DNA from 4 places in the Jejuibacter sp. L23 genome. Region 1 is predicted to be linked to each of the others. Evidence: predicted binding sites of a transcription regulator. Region 1 holds the regulator's gene; each other region holds the start of a gene.

Region 1 (4,899 bases):
GCGATTTCACAGGATTGCAGATAGCGTTGGGCCAGCGCTGGCGTCAGCATATTATGCTCGCGCGCCAGGATCGTCATGGCGTTAATATGCTCGACGATAAACTGGCTGTGGGTTACCCATAGCTTCATATCGGCCAGGTAACGGTTATTGAATGATGGCTCCTGCATTGCCTGATTTAGCGAGTTATAGAGCGCATTATGGGCCTGATTGACCCGCATTCGCTCCCAGGCCAGCGGGCCGGGCTGTGGATCGTCGCTCAGGATCTGGCGGATGGCCTGCTGGTCGCGCTCCAGCGCATCGTGGGCATTCTGTCGTAGCAGGCCGCTCTGCCACTGAGGCCACAGCCAGACCATGCCGCCAAAGGCGATCAGGCAACCGAGCAGCGTATCCACCAGTCGGGTCATAATAAACTGCTCACCGCTCAGCGAAAGCAGTTGCAGGCTGTACACCGCAGTGATGGTAAATCCGACGGTCGCCAGCGCGTAATGTTTACGGATTATCAGGTAGCCAATCAGCGTTATCAGCAGCATTCCCGCCAGAATATAGCCCTGGGGTACGTTAAAGTGCAGCGCGCCCGCCGCAATTAACAGACCCGCGATAGTTCCCCCCGCCCGGTGCAGAATGCGTACCCGGGTGGCGCCATAGCCGTTCTGGGTGACAAACATGATGGTCATCAGTATCCACCAGGGTTTGGGCAGATTGAGCGCGGCGCCAAGCAGACTGGCGATGGCAAGCATGGTTCCAATGCGCGCTGCGCTACGCAGCGCCGAGGACTTCAGCGACAGATAGCTGCGCAGCGCCCGAAGCAGCGGAAGATGCTGTTGCCGGTCGGCCATCAGATCCCGAATATAGAGCGGGCGCTGGGTGCGCAGTAGTCGGGCGATACGGCTGAAGTGATAGTGGCAGAACTGCCCCACCGGGTTTTCCGGATGCTGGCGGGCAATCTTTTCCAGCGCGGAGATGGGTTTTTCCATGCTAAAGCGCCGGGGATAGCGGTGGTAGAGTATATCGTCGCTGACTACGCGCAGTCGGGCGGCCACGGTACGGGCCGCCCAGCGAATCACCGGTTCCGCGTGGCTCTGCTCTACCAGTTTCTGTACCTCTTCAGGCTGGTGAAGGCTGACGGAAATATGCTCCTGAAGATCCAGCGCCACCTGAAAGACGCGCAGCAGGCGCTTATAATCATTCTGGCGGCTGGTGGCAGATAGCATATGCAACTGCTGATAACAGAGGCTGATGAGATCCACCACCTTTTGCTGACGAATCAGCAGCGGCGGCAGCGCATTTTCCGGATCGGTATGCTGGGTCAGCAGGCTGTATTTGGCTTCGCAGTAGTCCGCCAGTTCGCGATAGAGCAGGCTCAGGGTCTCGCGTAGCGGCTGTTCACGCCACATCCAGAACCAGAACCAGTTAAAGGCGCCGTACCACAGGGTGCCGAGCGCATACAGCAGCATCGGCTGCCAGACCGGCATATTGCCGGCCAGCCCCAGAGTAAAGATCGCGGCGATAAGCGAAGCAGGCAACAGGCGGCCATGCAGGGCGCTGATTTCCGCCGTAACGCCCAGTAACAGCGCCATTCCGAAGAAGATGGCGGCCAGTGGCAGCTTTTCCATCAGCAGTAGCTGAACCATCAGGCTGCTAAAGGCGAACAGCGAGCCGCCGACGATCAGGCGTTTAAAGAAACGTTTATGGGGGGTATCCAGGCCCGCGATATTGCAACAGGCGGGAACCAGCGAGAAGAGCAGGCCCTGTTGCAGGCTACCGAATATTAGCCCGATAATCACCGGCAGCGACAGTACCAGGGTCTGACGCAGCGCATAGTTAACTTCGGGGTGATAGATCAGTCGGCGCATTGGCACAGGGTAACGCGTCAGTGGCAAAGAGAAAAACGGCGCGTTGCCACAACACGCCGTTACAGACCGGGATTAACGGGTACCGAAGACGACGATGGTTTTCCCGTGTGCGGAGATCAGGTTTTGATCTTCCAGCATCTTCAGAATACGGCCAACGGTTTCGCGGGAACAGCCCACGATCTGCCCAATTTCCTGACGGGTGATTTTGATCTGCATTCCGTCTGGATGGGTCATTGCGTCCGGCTGTTTTGCCAGGTTTAGCAGGGTCTGTGCGATACGACCTGTCACATCCAGGAAGGCGAGATTGCCCACTTTCTCTGAGGTGACCTGCAGACGGCGGGCCATCTGCGAGGAAAGGCGCATCAGAATGTCCGGGTTTACCTGGATCAGCTGACGGAATTTCTTATAGGAGATTTCAGCGACTTCGCAGGCGGTTTTCGCCCGTACCCAGGCGCTACGCTCCTGGCCTTCTTCGAATAGCCCCAGTTCACCAATGAAATCCCCCTGATTCAGGTAAGAGAGGATCATCTCTTTCCCTTCCTCATCTTTGATAAGTACTGCGACAGAGCCCTTAACGATGTAATAGAGGGTTTCGGCTTTTTCACCCTGATGAATAAGTGTGCTCTTCGATGGATACTTATGAATGTGGCAATGAGACAAAAACCATTCGAGAGTCGGGTCTGTTTGCGGTTTGCCAAGCACCATGCGCGGTTATCCTCTGGTTATAAGCTGACGCCCGGAAGAATATGGGCCTCCGGGCGTATTGATCGTTTGTCCCCGCTCTTGGGGATCTGGCATGAGAAAAGCCTGTAAGCTACATAAATTTCACGTGAAATTTCATCCCGTACGCGCTTCGCCGCGCCGCGAGAGGGTATCCTCAGTGTTTTAGCATAGCTTTTTCCGGGTGTCTCCTATTGTCTCGTTTCAGCTTGACCCGGATCGCCTTCTGTTGCGACTTTCTTTGCGGCGGCTTACTCTGTGGGGAAAATGGCTTGATGGGAGCGACAACATGCAGTCACGAGTAAAATGGGTTGAGGGCCTGACTTTCCTGGGTGAGTCCGCCTCCGGGCATCAGGTGCTGATGGACGGGAATTCCGGCGACAAGGCCCCCAGTCCGATGGAGATGGTGCTGATGGCGGTGGGAAGCTGTAGCGCCATCGATGTGGTCTCTATTCTGCAAAAGGGTCGCCACGGCGTGACCGACTGCGAGGTGAAGCTAACCTCGGAGCGTCGTGAAGAGGCGCCGCGCCTGTTCACTCATATCAATCTGCACTTTATCGTTACCGGCCAGGATCTGAAAGACAATGCGGTGTCGCGTGCGGTGGATTTGTCTGCCGAGAAATACTGCTCTGTGGCGCTGATGTTGGGTAAAGCGGTGAATATCACCCATTCATATGAGGTGGTGGAAGGCTGATGCTGGCTGGGGAGGGGAGACAGATTCCCCTCCCCAGCCAGGGATTAGGCTATCTTTTTACCTTCCATAATGCGCCGCACCAGCGGCGTCATAATCAGCTCCATCGCCAGTCCCATCTTGCCGCCCGGCACCACCAGCGTATTGATATGCGAGATAAACGAGCCCTGCAGCATCGCCAGCAGCCAGGGATAATCGACCTCCAGATCCCGGAAGTGGATCACCACAAAGCTTTCATCCAGCGACGGGATCTCTCTGGCGGCGAAGGGATTAGAGGTATCTACCGTCGGCACGCGCTGGAAGTTGATGTGGGTACGTGAGAACTGCGGGGTGATGTAGTTAATGTAGTCTTCCATCGAACGCACCACCGAATCCATCACGGCTTCACGGGAATGGCCGCGCTCGCTGGTGTCGCGCACCAGTTTCTGAATCCACTCCAGGTTGACGATGGGTACTACGCCGACCAGTAGATCCACATGCTGCGCCACATCGTGCTGCGAGGTGACCACGCCGCCGTGCAGCCCTTCGTAGAACAGTACGTCCGTAGGTTCTGGTAGCGGCTGCCAGGGAGTAAAGGTGCCTGGCACCTGATCCCAGGGCACTGCTTCATCGTAGGTATGTAGATATTTGCGGGACTTTCCCGTACCGCTATGACCATATTCGGTAAAGGTATTTTCCAGCAGACCAAAGTCATTGGCGTCCGGGCCGAAATAGCTGATATGGCGCCCTAAATCCCGGGCCTTGCGAATCTCCATATCCATTTCCGGGCGGGTATAGCGGTGGAAACTGTCACCTTCGAGCTCGGCGGCTCTGAGCCCGAGTTCGGCGAAAATCTTACGAAATGCGATGCTGGTGGTGGTGGTTCCCGCACCGCTGGAACCGGTGACGGCGATAATCGGATGCCTGGTGGACATAGCTGAGCAACTCCTTGAGTACAGGGGTGTAGCCACTGAAACACGGCGAATTGTTTGGTAAACCAGATATTAGCCGCGGAATTGCGAGCGCGGCATGATGTTGACCGTTTCATAAAGTTCCGACCATACCACAACGGCTTCGCCGGTTTGTAGCTGATGCTTTACATCCGCCACTTTTTGTTCGAGCGAACGCTCATGTTCACCGTAATCGGTGCCTTCGCGCAACACAAAGGCTTCTATCAGGCTATCCAGCGTTTCCGCCGATATCTGCTGCCAGGGAATAATCATTTATCCATCCAGGAATTGACTTAACCAGTCGGGAATACGTTTTTCCAGCCACATTTCCGGGTGTCGTAGTGTTCCCCCCACGAAGCCGACGTGGCCACCGTGCTCGGTCAGCTGATACTCAATGTTGGGGGGCAGATGGTCGAGATCCGGAATGACCTGGTGATCCATAAAGGGATCGTCTTTCGCGTGGATAATCAGCGTCGGTCGGGCGATTTGCGGCAGCATTGGCAGTGCGCTACAGCGTCGGTAGTAGTCCAGAGCATCACGAAAACCGTGGATTTTCGAGGTAATCAGATCGTCGAATTCCCGGATGCGGCGAATGCGTTTCAGACGGGCCCTGTCGATGGGCAGGGTTCCGGGCCAGGCCTTGAGTTTGCGCCCGGCGTTAGCCTTCAGCAGATTCAGCAGATAGCGCTGGTAGAAACGGGAAAAC
Region 2 (4,899 bases), 2.6 Mb from region 1:
GAGATCTCTCTGAGCGATACGCTGCTCGAGCGCCTTGATAAGGCTTTCCCGGCCCCGACGCGCAAGACGCCGCTGGATATTGTCTGACGATGATACCGGGCGCCGCTGCGTGGCGGCGCCCGAACAGGGACTTTAACCTTTCAGCACTTTCAGGGTGCAGGCCAGACGCGAAGGCTGACCGGGGCGGGCGCGCTGAGGTACGGTAACGGCCGCGGTTTCGATGCAAACCATGGTCCGGTATCCGTCATCCGGCATATCGGCCATGCTAACGGAAAGGGCAGGGCCCGGATTCCAGCCAACGACGTTACTGTTGTAACGGTGTGCCACCTCAATGGTGCGGCCCAGTTTACCATCTTCAATCAGACTGCTGGCTTCCGGTGCCAGATAGACCCGATCGGTCCGGTCCGAAAAGGTCTGTACGCCGTCGGAAAGCCGGCCTTCCTCGCCGTTATTCACCTTATCGAGATAGCTCTCGCCCAGACCGGCAACGCGCACCTGTGCGATATCGCCCACCCGGAAGTAGCTGTGCAGCGCCGCGGTGGTCTCGAAATCGCCGTGCGCTTCCAGCGCCATTTCACATTCGGCGCCCAGCCGGAAGTGCGCCAGCAACTGGAAGTCGTGGGGCCAGAAGCGGCGGGTTTCGTCGCTACTCAGCAGTTCGAAGGTGAGATTAACGCCATCGGTATCCTGCTGGTGCTCTTTAAGCTGCCACGGCAGGTTGCGGGCAAAACCGTGGGACGGGAATCCCGGCTGCGCCGACGGGCCAAACCAGGGCCAGCAGACAGGTACGCCGCCGCGCAGCGCGCTACCGGTGGTAAACGGGGTATTGCTGCTCAGCCAGATGACTTCTTCTTCTCCGGCGGGCTGCCAGGAGAGCAGGTGAGCGCCCTGCAGCGCAAAGGCGGCGCGCGCCCTGGGGTGATCCACCACAATCAGGTCCAGTTCGTCCAGCTTACGGCGGGAGACAGCATCGCTTATCTGATTAACGACGGACAGCGTATAGATATCGGCACTCATAGGTATCTCCTTGTCTGATCCAATAAAAAAGGCCCCGTGGGGGCCTTTTGCAGAACGCTGATTCAACACACCTTATTTAGAGATGTGAGCGATCAGGTCCAGTACCTTGTTGGAGTAGCCAGTTTCGTTGTCGTACCAGGAAACCAGTTTCACGAAGTTGTCGTTCAGGGCGATACCGGCTTTGGCATCGAACACGGAAGTGCAAACTTCGCCGTTGAAGTCGGTGGAAACCACGTCATCTTCGGTGTAGCCCAGAACGCCTTTCATCGGACCTTCAGAAGCGGCTTTGATCGCTTTCTTGATGTCTTCGTAAGAAGCGGCTTTTTCCAGACGAACGGTCAGGTCAACAACGGATACGTTCGGAGTCGGAACGCGGAATGCCATACCGGTCAGTTTGCCGTTCAGTTCCGGCAGTACTTTACCGACCGCTTTAGCAGCACCGGTAGAGGACGGGATGATGTTCTGAGCCGCGCCACGGCCGCCGCGCCAGTCTTTGTGAGACGGGCCGTCAACGGTTTTCTGGGTAGCGGTGGTGGCGTGAACGGTGGTCATCAGGCCTTCAACGATACCGAAGTTGTCGTTGATGACTTTAGCCAGCGGCGCCAGGCAGTTGGTGGTGCAGGAAGCGTTGGAAACGATATCCTGGCCAGCGTAGGTTTCAAAGTTGGCACCGCGAACGAACATCGGGGTGTTATCTTTAGACGGACCAGTCAGAACCACTTTTTTCGCGCCAGCGGTGATGTGCTTACGTGCAGTTTCGTCGGTCAGGAAGATACCGGTTGCTTCAGCAACAACGTCAACGCCAACTTCGTTCCACTTCAGGTTAGCCGGGTCTCTTTCAGCGGTAACACGGATGGTTTTACCGTTAACAACCAGATGGCCGTCCTTCACTTCTACGGTACCGTTGAAACGGCCGTGAGTGGAGTCGTACTTCAGCATGTAAGCCATGTATTCCGCGTCCAGCAGATCGTTGATAGCCACGATCTCGATGTCAGAACGTTCCTGAGCGGCACGGAAAACAATGCGGCCAATGCGGCCAAAACCGTTGATACCTACTTTGATAGTCATATATTCCACCAGCTATTTGTTAGTGAATAAAAGGTTGGTTGTAAAATTACAAAAACCTTACGCAGCGTCAAGCGGAATCGTGTCAATCATTGCGACAAATCAAACCGCTGAGGGGCAGATTTGCCTCCACGTTTCCATTCTGCTGCCACCCATATGGGGGTGATGCGGCAGATTTTAAAGCGCCCTGGATACAAAAGTGTGAATTTGATCACAAATGAGGGGGCATCCGCCATTATGGGCTGAGTTTAGAACAAAACCGGCATCCTCGCTGTTAATGTTTTGTTAGAATCTGAACTGAGGAACTCCCCCGATACGCACACAGAGAGCGCTGTTTATGGCTAACTCAAAATCGACTGAAGAATTGAAACAATCCCTGACTGAAATGCAGTACTACGTGACCCAGCAACAGGGCACTGAGCCGCCATTTAGCGGGCGTTTGCTGCATAACAAGAGCGACGGCATCTACCACTGTCTGGTCTGCGATGCGCCGCTGTTTAATGCCGGTACCAAGTACGATTCCGGCTGCGGCTGGCCCAGCTTTTACCAGCCGGTCAGCGAAGACGCCATCCACTATCTGAAGGATTTCACCCACGGTATGGAGCGTATTGAGATCCGCTGCGGTAACTGCAATGCCCATCTGGGGCACGTATTTCCGGACGGTCCGCAGCCCACCGGTGAACGCTACTGCGTTAACTCTGCTTCCCTGAGCTTTAGCGATGGCAGCAGCGATGAACGCACCAAAGGTTGATAAATCGATTCAGCTACCTTCCCAGGGAGTGTAATAACTATGAGTATGGAGATAGAGCAGATTCTTGCCGCTATGACGCCGGAAGTGTACCAGCGTCTTGTTACGGCGGTAGAGCTGGGGAAATGGCCCGATGGCGTGGCGCTGACGCCGGAGCAGAAAGAGAACACCTTACAGCTGGTGATGCTGTGGCAGTCGCGCAATAACCATCAGCCCGAGCATATGTCGCTGGGCACCGACGGTCAGATCGTGATGAAGAGCAAGCAGCAGCTGAAGCAGGAGTTCGGTATTGAACCGGCGCCTTTCGTTACATTGAAGCCGGAGCAGCAGTAACCGGTGGCCCGGGATTTCCCGGGCCGTCATGCACTTACTGAAGCGCTTCAGCTTCAGTGCTAAGAGTGGCGCCTGCCGCCGCCATTTCCGCCAGTGCCCGCTCGCTGTCCTGGGGGGAAAGATTCACGCCGCGGCAGCCGTCGGTGACCAGGGTGACGCGGTAGCCCAGCTTCAGAGCGTCCATTACCGTGAATTTCACGCAGTAGTCGGTCGCCAGCCCCATTACAATCAGTTCGGTGACTTCATGATGACGCAGCCAGCCGTCCAGTTCGGTCTGGCGACGCTGGCCGTTGTCGAAGAAGGCGCTGTAGCTGTCTACCAGCGGATCTTCCCCCTTATAAAACAGCGCATCGATGGCCTGCTGATGGAGCTCCGGATGCAGCGCTGCGCCCGGACTGTTCTGCACGCAGTGATCCGGCCACCAGGTCTGGGGCAGGCCCGCCAGTTCACCCTGAGTGTAAGGCGGCTCTCCCTGCTGGCTGGCAAAGCTGCCGTGATTCGCCGGGTGCCAGTCCTGGCTGGCCAACACTGCGATCCCCCTGGTCTTGCAGGCATCAATCAGCCGGTTGGCGACGGCAATCACGCTATCGCCGTCCGGTACCGCAAGGGCGCCATCGGCGCAGAAATCATTCTGAAGGTCGATCAGTAACAGTGCGCTTTGGGTCATCAGATTGCTCCTTCGTGGTCCGGGGTCAGTTCACCGCGCAGGTTTTGCGCCATCGCCGCGCGAATGGCAGGGGCTTCCAGTCCCTGACTTAACAGCCAGTGTAGCTTGGTCAGGGTCGCTTCTACCGTCATATCGGCGCCGCCGACCACGCCGGCATGGGCGAGGGCGTTACCGGTGGCATAGCCGCCCATATTGACGCGCCCCGACATGCACTGGGTCAGGTTAACCACCACGATACCGCGCTCGCTGGCTGCCCGCAGTTCCGCCAGAAAGTCGGCATGCTGGGGCGCATTGCCCACGCCGTAAGAGCGCAGTATCAGCGCCCGCACCGGCTGACGCAGAAAGTTACTTACCACATCCGCAGAAATGCCCGGGTAGATGGTCACTACCCCAATCGGCTGTGGCGTAATGGTGTGAACGATCAGTTCGCCGTGACCAGTGGGGGCCGCCGGAGTATTCAGACGCCGGATATGGATACCGGCCTCCAGCAGCGGCGCCAGGTTGGGGGAGGCGAAGGCATCGAAGCCGTCGGCATGGGCCTTGGTGGTGCGGTTGCCGCGGTACAGGCGGTTATTAAAAAACAGCGAGACCTCATTAACCGGGTAGTTGGCCGCCACATAAAGCGCATTCAGCAGGTTGGTCTGTCCGTCTGAACGCAATTCCGCCAGCGGGATTTGTGACCCTGTCACAATCACCGGTTTACCCAGATTCTCCAGCATGAAGGAGAGCGCCGAAGCGGTAAAGGCCATGGTGTCGGTACCATGCAGGATCACAAAGCCGTCATAGTCGTCGTAGTGGGCCTTAATATCATCGGCGATATGCTGCCAGTCTTCCGGCGTCATATCCGAAGAGTCCATCAGCGGCTGGTATTCGTGGATGGTAAAGTCCGGCATCTCCGGGCGATGAAATTCCGGCATCAGCGCCAGCTGACGCTGCAGGTGGCCGGAAACCGGAATATACCCCTGCTCGGAGCGTTGCATACCAATGGTACCGCCGGTGTAAGCGACATAAATCGATTTCTTTTGCATCAGAGGACTCTGGGCTGAAATAAACAGCCGCAATATAGCCA
Region 3 (4,899 bases), 230 kb from region 1:
CGCACGTGGCTCAGGTCGCCTGCATCACTGGCTGCCGCTGTATTGCCGCCTTTGGACTGCGTTTTCATCTCCTTCATACGGCGGGTGGCCGCATCGATATCGTCATCCTCTTTCACCTTGCTGGTTTTCAGCAGGATGGCGGAAACCACGAAGGAAACTACCATCGCAGCGACAATAGCGGCGATATTGGCGAACCAGGCGCCTTTCGGCGTCATAGCCAGCACGGCCAGAATCGAACCCGGAGAAGCCGGAGAAACCAGGCCGCCGTCCAGCAGGTTTAGCGTGAACACGCCGGTCATGCCGCCCAGGATGACGGCGATAATCAGACGCGGATTCATCAGCACGTAAGGGAAGTAGATCTCATGGATACCGCCCAGGAAGTGGATGATGGCCGCACCGCCTGCGGACTGTTTCGCACTGCCGCGACCGAAGAACATATAGGCCAGCAGGACGCCCATCCCCGGACCCGGGTTGGCCTCAATCAGGAAGAACAGGGATTTACCCATTTCCTGAGACTGCTGAATTCCCAGCGGCGAGAAGATGCCGTGGTTAATGGCGTTATTCAGGAACAGAATTTTTGCCGGCTCGACAAAAATCGAAGCCAGCGGCAGCATGTCGTGCGTCACCATAAAGTTAACGCCAGCCGCCAGCAGTTTGGAAAGTATCTCCACCGCCGGACCGATGCCGAGAAACGCCAGAATCGCCAGCAGCATACCGATAATGCCGGCAGAGAAGTTATTCACCAGCATTTCGAAGCCGGACTTGATCTTGCCGTCTACGGCCGCGTCGAATTTCTTAATGCACCAGCCGCCCAGCGGACCGGCAATCATCGCGCCAAGGAACATTGGCATATCGGCGCCGGCAATCACCCCCATCGTGGTAATTGCGCCCACCACGCCGCCGCGCTCGCCGCCAATCAGTCGGCCACCGGTATAACCGATCAACAGCGGCAGCAGGTAGGTGATCATCGGGCCGACCAGCCTGGCCAGCGTTTCGTTAGGCCACCATCCAGTGGGAATAAAGAGAGCGGTGATGATCCCCCATGCGATAAACGCCCCGATATTGGGCATCACCATATTGCTGAGAAAACGACCAAAGCTTTGCACTTTGATCTTGATATCGGATGACATATTACACCCCTTATTGTGATGTCGAGCAGGGCACAGCCCGGTGTTTTTCCAGGCCGCATGAGGTGGCGGGGTCGCCAACCTTTCGTCCATGACGCGAAATCTGGCACCGAATGGGCAGACTGTCCAGATGTCGGATTTTTTTGTGATAAATGTCACTTAATGTTAGGGGGGTGACCGGTTTTTTTGGTGATTATGATCACAAAAACAGCGAGTGTAAAAACGTCAGCGATGAAAAAAACGTCGCGAAAGGTGGTTTTATGTGATTTTGGTCACAATTTAATATTGTGTTTTTGTTTGGTTATTGTGATGTTAATCACAATTTGTGGCCGTGAATTACTCCGCTTGTGATCGGGATCGTCTGATGAAAAGCGAGAGCCCATCAAAATGCCATGGCGGCCCTGGAATAACCCCCCTCTTCATGCCGTCATGCACCATAATTATATGTGGTTGGTTCGAAAAGGGACGGCGATATGAAACTGATAGGCAGTTACACCAGCCCTTATGTCCGCAAGATCTCGGTGGTTCTGCTGGAAAAGGGCATTGCGTTTGAATTCGTTAATGACACTCCCTGGGAGGAGGCGACGCAGGTACCGGATTACAATCCGCTGGGAAAAGTCCCCACCCTGGTCACTGATGATGGCAGCATCTGGTTCGACTCCCCGGTAATTGTCGGCTACCTGGAACTGCTGGATATTGCTCCGGCGCTGGTACCGCGTGAGCCGAAGCTGGCGCTGTGGGAGCGGCAGGTGGAAGCTCTGGCCGACGGTATTCTCGATGCCGCCGTGCTGCTGGTGCGCGAACGTCAGCGTCCGGCGCAGCAGCAATCTGAAGCGTTCCTGCTGCGTCAGCGCCAGAAGATCGCGCGCGGTCTGGACTGGCTTGAACAGCAGATCAACGACCAGAATATTGAAAGCGAACCACCTCGGCTGGGAGCCATCGCCCTGGGGTGCGCCATTGGCTATCTTAACTTCCGACGTATTGCGCCTGGCTGGTGCGCTGAACGCCCGCTGTTGGTCCGCCTGGCGGGAAAGCTCTTCGAACGTGAAAGCTTTGCCCGCACCGAACCGCCAATGCCATGATCTGGCTCTTATGACAGGGGGGACCCCCCCTGTTAAACTGATCGCCACACTTTTTCCGGAATGACACAGTCTCATGAGTCAACACGCACTATTCAGCCAGCTTCCCGCGACGGATCGTCTGCTGCGCGAACCGGCGTTCACGGCGCTGTGCGCCGAATTTGGTCACACCCGACTGGTGGATACCCTGCGGCAGATGCAGACGGCGGCGCGCGACGAAATCCGCGCGCATCAACGGTTGCCTGAATGGCGTGACGACTGGGCGGCGGAAGCGCGAAGACGCCTGCATAAAGATGAAGAGAGCGCCCTGCGTCCGGTGTTTAATCTGACGGGCACGGTATTGCATACCAACCTTGGGCGCGCCATTCAGGCCGAGGCGGCGGTAGAAGCCGTCAGCCGTGCGATGCGCTCGCCGGTCACTCTGGAATATGACCTGGATGACGCAGGGCGCGGCCACCGGGACCGCGCGCTGGCAGCACTGCTTTGCGAGCTGACCGGCGCGGAAGACGCCTGCATCGTCAATAACAACGCGGCAGCGGTGCTGCTGATGCTGGCGGCCTGCGCTCAGGGCGGCGAAGTAGTGGTTTCCCGCGGCGAGCTGGTGGAGATTGGCGGCGCTTTCCGAATCCCTGATGTGATGCGTCAGGCGGGGTGCCAGCTCCATGAGGTCGGCACCACCAATCGCACTCATCTTAAGGATTACCGCCAGGCCATTGGGCCGGAAACCGCGCTGTTGATGAAGGTGCATACCAGCAACTATCAGATTAGCGGCTTTACCAAATCGGTGAGCGAAGAGGAGCTGGCGCAGTTGGGGGCGGAAAGCGATATCCCGGTGGTGGTGGATCTGGGTAGCGGCTCGCTGGTGGATCTCACGCAGTACGGTTTGCCCGCAGAGCCGATGCCTCAGCGCCTGATTGCGGCTGGCGTCAGCCTGGTGAGCTTTTCGGGTGATAAGCTGCTGGGGGGCCCCCAGGCTGGTATTATCGTCGGGAAGAAAGGGTTGATCGCCCGCCTGCAGTCTCACCCGCTGAAGCGGGCGCTGCGTGCCGATAAAATGACGCTGGCGGCCCTGGAAGCCACGTTACGTCTGTATCGTCACCCTGAAAAACTGGTGGAGCGTTTACCCACGCTGCGTCTGCTCACCCGTAAACCGGCGGAGATTCAGGCCCAGGGCGAGCGTCTGCTTTCACTGCTGGCGCCGCTCTACCCGGATTTTGAACTGCGGGTGGAGCCCTGCCTGTCGCAGATTGGCAGTGGTTCGTTACCGGTTGACCGCCTGCCTGGCGCTGCGTTGACCTTTGCCCCGCGCGACGGCAGCGGCAGCGCGCTGGCCAGGCTGGCGGAACGCTGGCGCGGTGCGGCGCGCCCGGTCATTGGCCGCATCAATGATGGACGGATGTGGCTGGATTTGCGCTGTCTGGAGGATGAGGCAGGCCTGATGGAGATGTTGCAGTCATGATTATTGCCACTGCCGGGCATGTGGACCACGGCAAAACCACGCTGTTACAGGCGTTAACCGGCGTCAATGCCGACCGGCTGCCGGAAGAAAAGAAGCGCGGAATGACCATCGATCTGGGTTACGCCTGGTTGCCGCAGCCCGACGGTGAGGTAATCGGTTTTATCGATGTGCCCGGGCACGAAAAATTCCTGGCCAATATGCTGGCGGGAGTGGGGGGAATCGACCACGCGCTGCTGGTGGTGGCCTGCGACGACGGCGTCATGGCTCAGACCCGGGAGCATCTGGCGATTTTGCAACTGACCGGCCTGCCATCGCTGACGGTGGCCCTGACCCGGGCAGACCGGGTTAGCGAAGAGCGCATCCGTGAAGTGGAGCAGCAGGTGCGTGAACGGGTGACTTCGCTGGGCTGGCCGACGGCGTCGCTGTTTGTCACTGCGGCCCCCCAGGGCACGGGTATTGAGGCGCTGCGCGAGCATCTTCGACAGCTAAGCGGTCGTGAGCATCCCGCTAATCGACGTTTTCGTCTGGCTATCGACCGTGCTTTCACCGTTAAGGGCGCCGGGCTGGTAGTGACCGGTACTGCGCTTTCCGGTGAGGTGAGCGAGGGCGACACCCTGTGGCTGACCGGGGCGGATAAACCGATGCGCGTGCGTGGTCTGCATGCCCAGAACCAGCCGGTGGAAAAAGCCCGTGCCGGGCAGCGTATCGCACTGAACATTAGCGGCGATGCGGAAAAAGCGGATATCCAGCGCGGTGACTGGCTGCTGGCGGCGCGCCCTGGCGAACCTTCCGAACGGATTATCGTGCAACTGAGTGGCAACACGGCGCTTCAGCAGTGGCAGTCGCTGCACCTGTACCATGCAGCTCGCCACATAACCGGGCGGGTATCGCTGCTGGAAGGGGAGCTGGCGGAACTGGTGCTGGATACGCCGCTCTGGCTGGCGGATAACGATCGTCTGGTGTTGCGGGATATCAGCGCCCGAACCACCCTGGCGGGAGCGCGGGTGGTGCTTCTGAATCCGCCACGGCGCGGCAAACGCCAGCGTCCATTCCTCGACTGGCTGGCACAACTGGCGAACGCCCGGGACGACGACGCCTCCTTCACGGCCTGGCTCGAACGTGGCGCCGTGCCGCTGGCGACCTTCGCCTGGGCGCGCCAGCTTTCACCCGCGGGCATGGCGCAGCTCACGCAACGTCCCGGACTGTTACTGGCCGGGGATCACGCCCTGAGTCC
Region 4 (4,899 bases), 1.4 Mb from region 1:
TCTGAATCACGGTTTTTACCCGCTCTTCGCTTAACGTATCAAGGAATTTGCGCAAAGCGATGTGGGTGGTGACGTGGATGACTTTCAGTTTATCGGTGTACAGAACCATGGCGTAGTCTTTGCTGTCGGTCAGATGGGCCAGCAGCTCGGTATGTCCGGGATAGTGATGCCCGGCCAGGTGTAACGCCTCTTTATTGAGCGGCGCGGTGGCGATCGCGCAGACTTTCCCTGCCAGGGCCAGCGCAGTGGCGCGTTTAATACAGCGATACGCCAGATCGCCAGCTGGTGCCTGTACCACGCCGGGCTTTAACGACCCGGGGTCGGCCAGCGCTTCGTCTATCACGTGGATGACGCCTGGGGAGAATTGGGCCTGGGCGACATCATCGATAATCCGTAACTCTGCCTGTGGCGTGATGTTCAGCGCCAGTAGCCGCCGTAGCGTTTGCGCGCATCCGACCACCACCACCGGCGAGCCAGAAAGCTCGCCTTCCGCCAGCGATTTGATAATGATTTCCGGGCCGATGCCGGCAGGGTCACCCATAGTAACAGCAATGATATTATTCACTCATCTCTCCTCAATAAAATTCAGTACCTGAAGTAAGGTGGCCTCGTCGCCAAATCCTCCCGCTTTCGTCATCACCGGGCGCTGCCAGAGACCGCCAGCAAAGCGACCGTACGGCACGCACTGTGCGACGCAGCCGGTGATCCTGAATCCCCTTGCCCCCAGTGCTCCGGCAACTGCAGAGGCGACATCTCCCCCTGACAGATACAGCGCGTCGGGTGTGACAGCCTCAAGGACCTGGCGCGTCAGGGTTCCCAAAAAATGGCAAACTTTTTCGCCAAGCTGGGGGCGAGTCAGCTGCCAGCGTGCGCAAAGCTCGGGGATCCGATGGCGCGCTTCATGATCCGGACAGGTATGGACAATACAGTGCCGACCGGATGACAGAATGTTTATAATCTGCTGCAGGTAATGCGTCGGCGAACCGCAAAGGACATTTTCAATATCAATGACCAGGCTCTCCGCTCTGGCGTTTCGGCAGACGGTGGCGATTTGTCGTTGCGCGACTTCGCTCATTGAACCCACCATCGCCAGTAAACAACGTGGCGAAGTATTTACGTGCTGCCGCGCCAGCGCCTGGCAAATTCCCGCAGAGCCCACCAGTAACGGGCGCTCCTTTTGCGCCAGAGCCAGGGTGGCGATGGTATCCAGGCAGCCATCGGTCTGCGCATCCACCACCCAAATTTCCGGGCCATCCGACGCATACTGGTTCAGCCTGTGGCTAAACTGGCTCAGCGACATCGACTGGCAGGGAATCGTCGTTTGCGCCTGCAATAGCAGGCCGATATCGGCGCTGATGACCGGAGTTTTCGGGTCGCTGGCAAATTCGGTTTCCGTGACGGGAACGCCGTTTATCAGGCATTGCCCCTGTACTGTTGTGCGTCCTGCATCAGGAAAGGCCGGGGCGACAATCGCCAGCTGTTTGCCGGTCGATCGCATCATTGCTTCCAGCTCTGCGCCTGGATTGCCACGCAGCGTGGAATCTATCTTCTTCAGCAGTAGCTGATGTGGATTGCTGTAGCAATCATGAACCAGCGCCTCAATGCGTGAAGCGGCATGCCGTGCGGAAAGCGCCCGGCTATCGCTGTTCACCACCAACACATCGGCATTGCCGTGATAGGGCAGCTCAAAAGCGACATCGACCCGCAAACCGGTGCACGCCAGGCTGACGCCCGCATCATTACCACCGGTAAAGTCATCGGCAACCACCACGATTTGAGGCGTTGTGAGTTTTGTGTCCATCCCAGCTCCGGATCATCATATTTCAGATTTGATTATATTCAATCACATTTGATTAAATGTGAGCAAGTTCAATTTATTCGGTCAAGAGATAAACTATAAAGTTACGCCATGATGCGATTGTGATGAACTTGTTATGAGCGAGTTCAATCAAACAGACAGGAGAATATTGTGGCAACGATTAACAGCACCGTGATAGTCGGCCCGGCATCCGTTTTTGCGCTCGAACCGCTGGTGGCCGGCAGGCGCCAGATTTTGCTGGTGACTGACGCAAACATGATAAAGCTGCCGCTGGTTGCGCAGATCAGGGAATTACTGGCAGCCGACGGTCGTGATATCACGGTGGTCGATACTGTGCCTGCGGAGCCGAGCCATCATGATGTTAACGGCATCATCAACGGCCTGGGCGATGCCGACGTCGATATGGTGGTTGGCATCGGCGGGGGAAGCGTACTGGATGTGGCAAAACTGTTTTCCGTGCTCTGCCATCCGACCGCCCCCAGGCTGGAAGCCATGCTGGCCGGTGAAAAACCTCAGCAGCGCGTGGCGTCATTACTGATTCCGACCACGGCAGGTACCGGCTCGGAAGCTACGCCTAACGCCATTCTGGCGATCCCTGAACAAAATACCAAGGTGGGCATTATTTCTCCGGTGCTGCTGCCGGACTATGTGGCCCTGTTGCCCGAACTTACCGCCAGCATGCCCTCACATATCGCTTCGTCTACCGGGATTGATGCGCTGTGTCACCTGATTGAGTGTTTTACAGCCACTGTCGCGAATCCGGTGAGTGATAATGCGGCGCTTATCGGGCTGAAGAAGCTGCTGACTCATATCGAAACTTCGGTGAATGAGCCGGAAAACCGGCTGGCCAGACTCGAGATGCTCTGGGCGTCCTGGTACGGCGGGGTCGCCATCAATCATGCCGGTACCCATCTGGTGCATGCTCTGTCTTATCCGCTGGGCGGTAAATATCATCTGCCCCATGGCGTCGCCAATGCCATTCTGCTGGCCCCCTGCATGAAAGTGATACGTCCCTGGGCTGTCGATAAGTTTGCTCAGGTCTGGGATCTGCTGCCTGATGCTGACCACACTCTCTCTGCTGCAGATAAATCCATCGCGCTGGTGGACTATTTTTCCGGGCTGGTCAAACGCCTCGACCTGCCGGATAACCTTGCGACGCTGGGCGTCCCCGTCACGGATATTCCGGAACTCGCCGAAGCCGCACTCAATGTGAAGCGTTTGATGAACAATGCCCCTTGCCAGGTGAATCACCGCGATGTCCAGGCCATCTATCAAACGCTTTTCCCCACCCGCGAATACACAGGGAGTGAAAATGAGTAACAAAATCGACGGTGTGCTGACCGCTATTGTGACCCCGTTTGACAGCGAAGGTGCGCTGAATCTGAAAGCGCTAAAGGAGCAGATCACCCGACAGCGGCAGGCAGGAAACAGTATCTTTTGCGGTGGTACTAACGGTGAATTTTTTGTGCTTAATGAAAAGGAGAAAGTGACCGTGACTCAAACCTGCGTCGATGAAGTCGCAGGGCAGGCTCATGTGGTGGCTCACATTGGTGAGATATCCACGCGCGAGACCATCCGTCTGGGAAAGCAAATTGAAAAACTGGGCGTGGATGCGGTATCCGTGATTACGCCTTATTTCGTGCCACTGCAACAACAGGAGTTAATCGCCCATTATACGTCCATTGCCGATGCGCTGACCGTGCCCTTGTTTCTTTATAACATCCCGGCGCGCACTGGAAATACGATTGAGCCGGAGACGGCGAGAATACTGGCGGCACACCCGAATATCATCGGTATTAAAGATAGCGCCGGAAGCTATCAAAGCCTGAGCGGTTTTCTTAATGCGGTAAAGGATATCGACGATTTTGATGTGTTAAATGGCCCGGATTCGCTTATTCATCAGGGATTTGTAGAGGGCTGCTCCGCCTGTATTTCCGGGCTGGCAAACGTGGCGCCGAAGGCGATAAATTCCATCTGGTCGCGCTATAAAGCGGGGGATATTGATGGCTCCCGTCAGGCGCAGGAGAGCGTGACGCAGCTACGTAGTGAGCTTTACCAGGTGGCGTTCTCTCCTGCGGCAGTCAAAAAAGCATTACAGCTTATGGGTTATGCCGTTGGCGAAAGTCGTTACGCCGTTGAATTTAGCCCGCAACAGGAAAGCGTTATTCGCCAGCTCATTGCGAATATTGCCCACGAATAAGGTTGTTAAATCATCACAAGCATTCTGCGTGCCCCTTCCGGCGCGTAGGATCGGTACGCCTTGATAAGAGAGGTAAAGATGAACACATTTACCGCTGAAGATACCCTGATTATTGTCGGAATCGTTATTGCCTATATTATTTTTACCACATGGCTGACTTTCCGTATCCGAAGTAAAAACTCGGGTGATTTTATGGAAGGGTCTCGCGCCATGCCGGCCTTTATTGTCGGTATCCTTTTAATGTCTGAATATATCGGCGCCAAATCCACCATCGGTACGGCTCAGGCCGCTTTCGAAAGTGGTATTGCTGCTTCCTGGTCGGTGCTTGGCGCTGCCATTGGCTTCCCGTTATTCGGGTTGATACTGGTTAAGCGGGTTTACAGCACCGGTAAAATTACGATTTCCGGGGCGATTGCAGAGAAATATGGCAACAGCACCAAAAATATTATCTCGGTCATTATGATTTATGCCCTGTTGCTGGTTAACGTCGGCAACTACGTGAGCGGGGCCGCGGCGATATCAACGGTATTACAGGTGAATTTACCGGTCGCTGCTTTTATCACCGCCATTGTCAGTACCTTCTATTTTGCCTTTGGTGGGATGAAAGGGGTGGCATGGGTGACGATGCTGCATAGCGCCCTGAAATATATTGGTCTTTTGGTTATCCTGGGATTTGCCTTGTCGAAAACCGGTGGTTTTAGTCCGATGATCGAAAAAATGCCGGAGTTCTACTGGACCTGGGATGGCAATATCGGCATCAGTACTATTATTGCCTGGCTTATCGGGACGATTGGTTCTATTTTCTGCACCCAGTTTGTTATTCAGGCTATCTCATCCACCCGGGATGTAAAATCGGCAAAGCGTTCAACCTGGGTCGCTT

What was found. Region 1 encodes CRP, which controls carbon source genes, mostly activating them, when cyclic AMP is high. Its sites were predicted from a motif close to ATGTGANNNNNNTCACAT; they were not measured.
Region 2: msrB (peptide-methionine (R)-S-oxide reductase MsrB) is a predicted target of CRP. The motif match lies at 2,282-2,299, and genes of this name have one in related genera.
Region 3: SCU88_RS24010 (glutathione S-transferase) is a predicted target of CRP. The motif match lies at 1,388-1,405, and genes of this name have one in related genera.
Region 4: SCU88_RS04355 (iron-containing alcohol dehydrogenase) is a predicted target of CRP. The motif match lies at 1,858-1,875, and genes of this name have one in related genera.

The regions. Positions count from the first base shown of each region.
Region 1 covers NZ_CP138199.1:4,800,967-4,805,865, reverse strand. The annotation lists gene SCU88_RS23005 (YccS/YhfK family putative transporter) at 1-1,853, opposite strand, end outside; gene crp (cAMP-activated global transcriptional regulator CRP) at 1,926-2,558, opposite strand; gene SCU88_RS22995 (OsmC family protein) at 2,863-3,267, shown strand; gene SCU88_RS22990 (phosphoribulokinase) at 3,312-4,178, opposite strand; gene SCU88_RS22985 (YheU family protein) at 4,248-4,466, opposite strand; gene SCU88_RS22980 (hydrolase) at 4,467-4,899, opposite strand, start outside.
Region 2 covers NZ_CP138199.1:2,178,904-2,183,802, forward strand. The annotation lists gene SCU88_RS10010 (aldo/keto reductase) at 1-87, shown strand, start outside; gene SCU88_RS10015 (D-hexose-6-phosphate mutarotase) at 133-1,017, opposite strand; gene gapA (glyceraldehyde-3-phosphate dehydrogenase) at 1,090-2,085, opposite strand; gene msrB (peptide-methionine (R)-S-oxide reductase MsrB) at 2,420-2,833, shown strand; gene SCU88_RS10030 (YeaC family protein) at 2,879-3,163, shown strand; gene pncA (bifunctional nicotinamidase/pyrazinamidase) at 3,198-3,830, opposite strand; gene ansA (asparaginase) at 3,830-4,858, opposite strand.
Region 3 covers NZ_CP138199.1:5,028,227-5,033,125, reverse strand. The annotation lists gene SCU88_RS24015 (PTS mannitol transporter subunit IICBA) at 1-1,130, opposite strand, end outside; gene SCU88_RS24010 (glutathione S-transferase) at 1,601-2,209, shown strand; gene selA (L-seryl-tRNA(Sec) selenium transferase) at 2,283-3,665, shown strand; gene selB (selenocysteine-specific translation elongation factor) at 3,662-4,899, shown strand, end outside.
Region 4 covers NZ_CP138199.1:954,144-959,042, forward strand. The annotation lists gene SCU88_RS04345 (D-threonate 4-phosphate dehydrogenase) at 1-565, opposite strand, end outside; gene dtnK (D-threonate kinase) at 566-1,801, opposite strand; gene SCU88_RS04355 (iron-containing alcohol dehydrogenase) at 1,970-3,139, shown strand; gene SCU88_RS04360 (dihydrodipicolinate synthase family protein) at 3,132-4,019, shown strand; gene SCU88_RS04365 (sodium:solute symporter family protein) at 4,098-4,899, shown strand, end outside.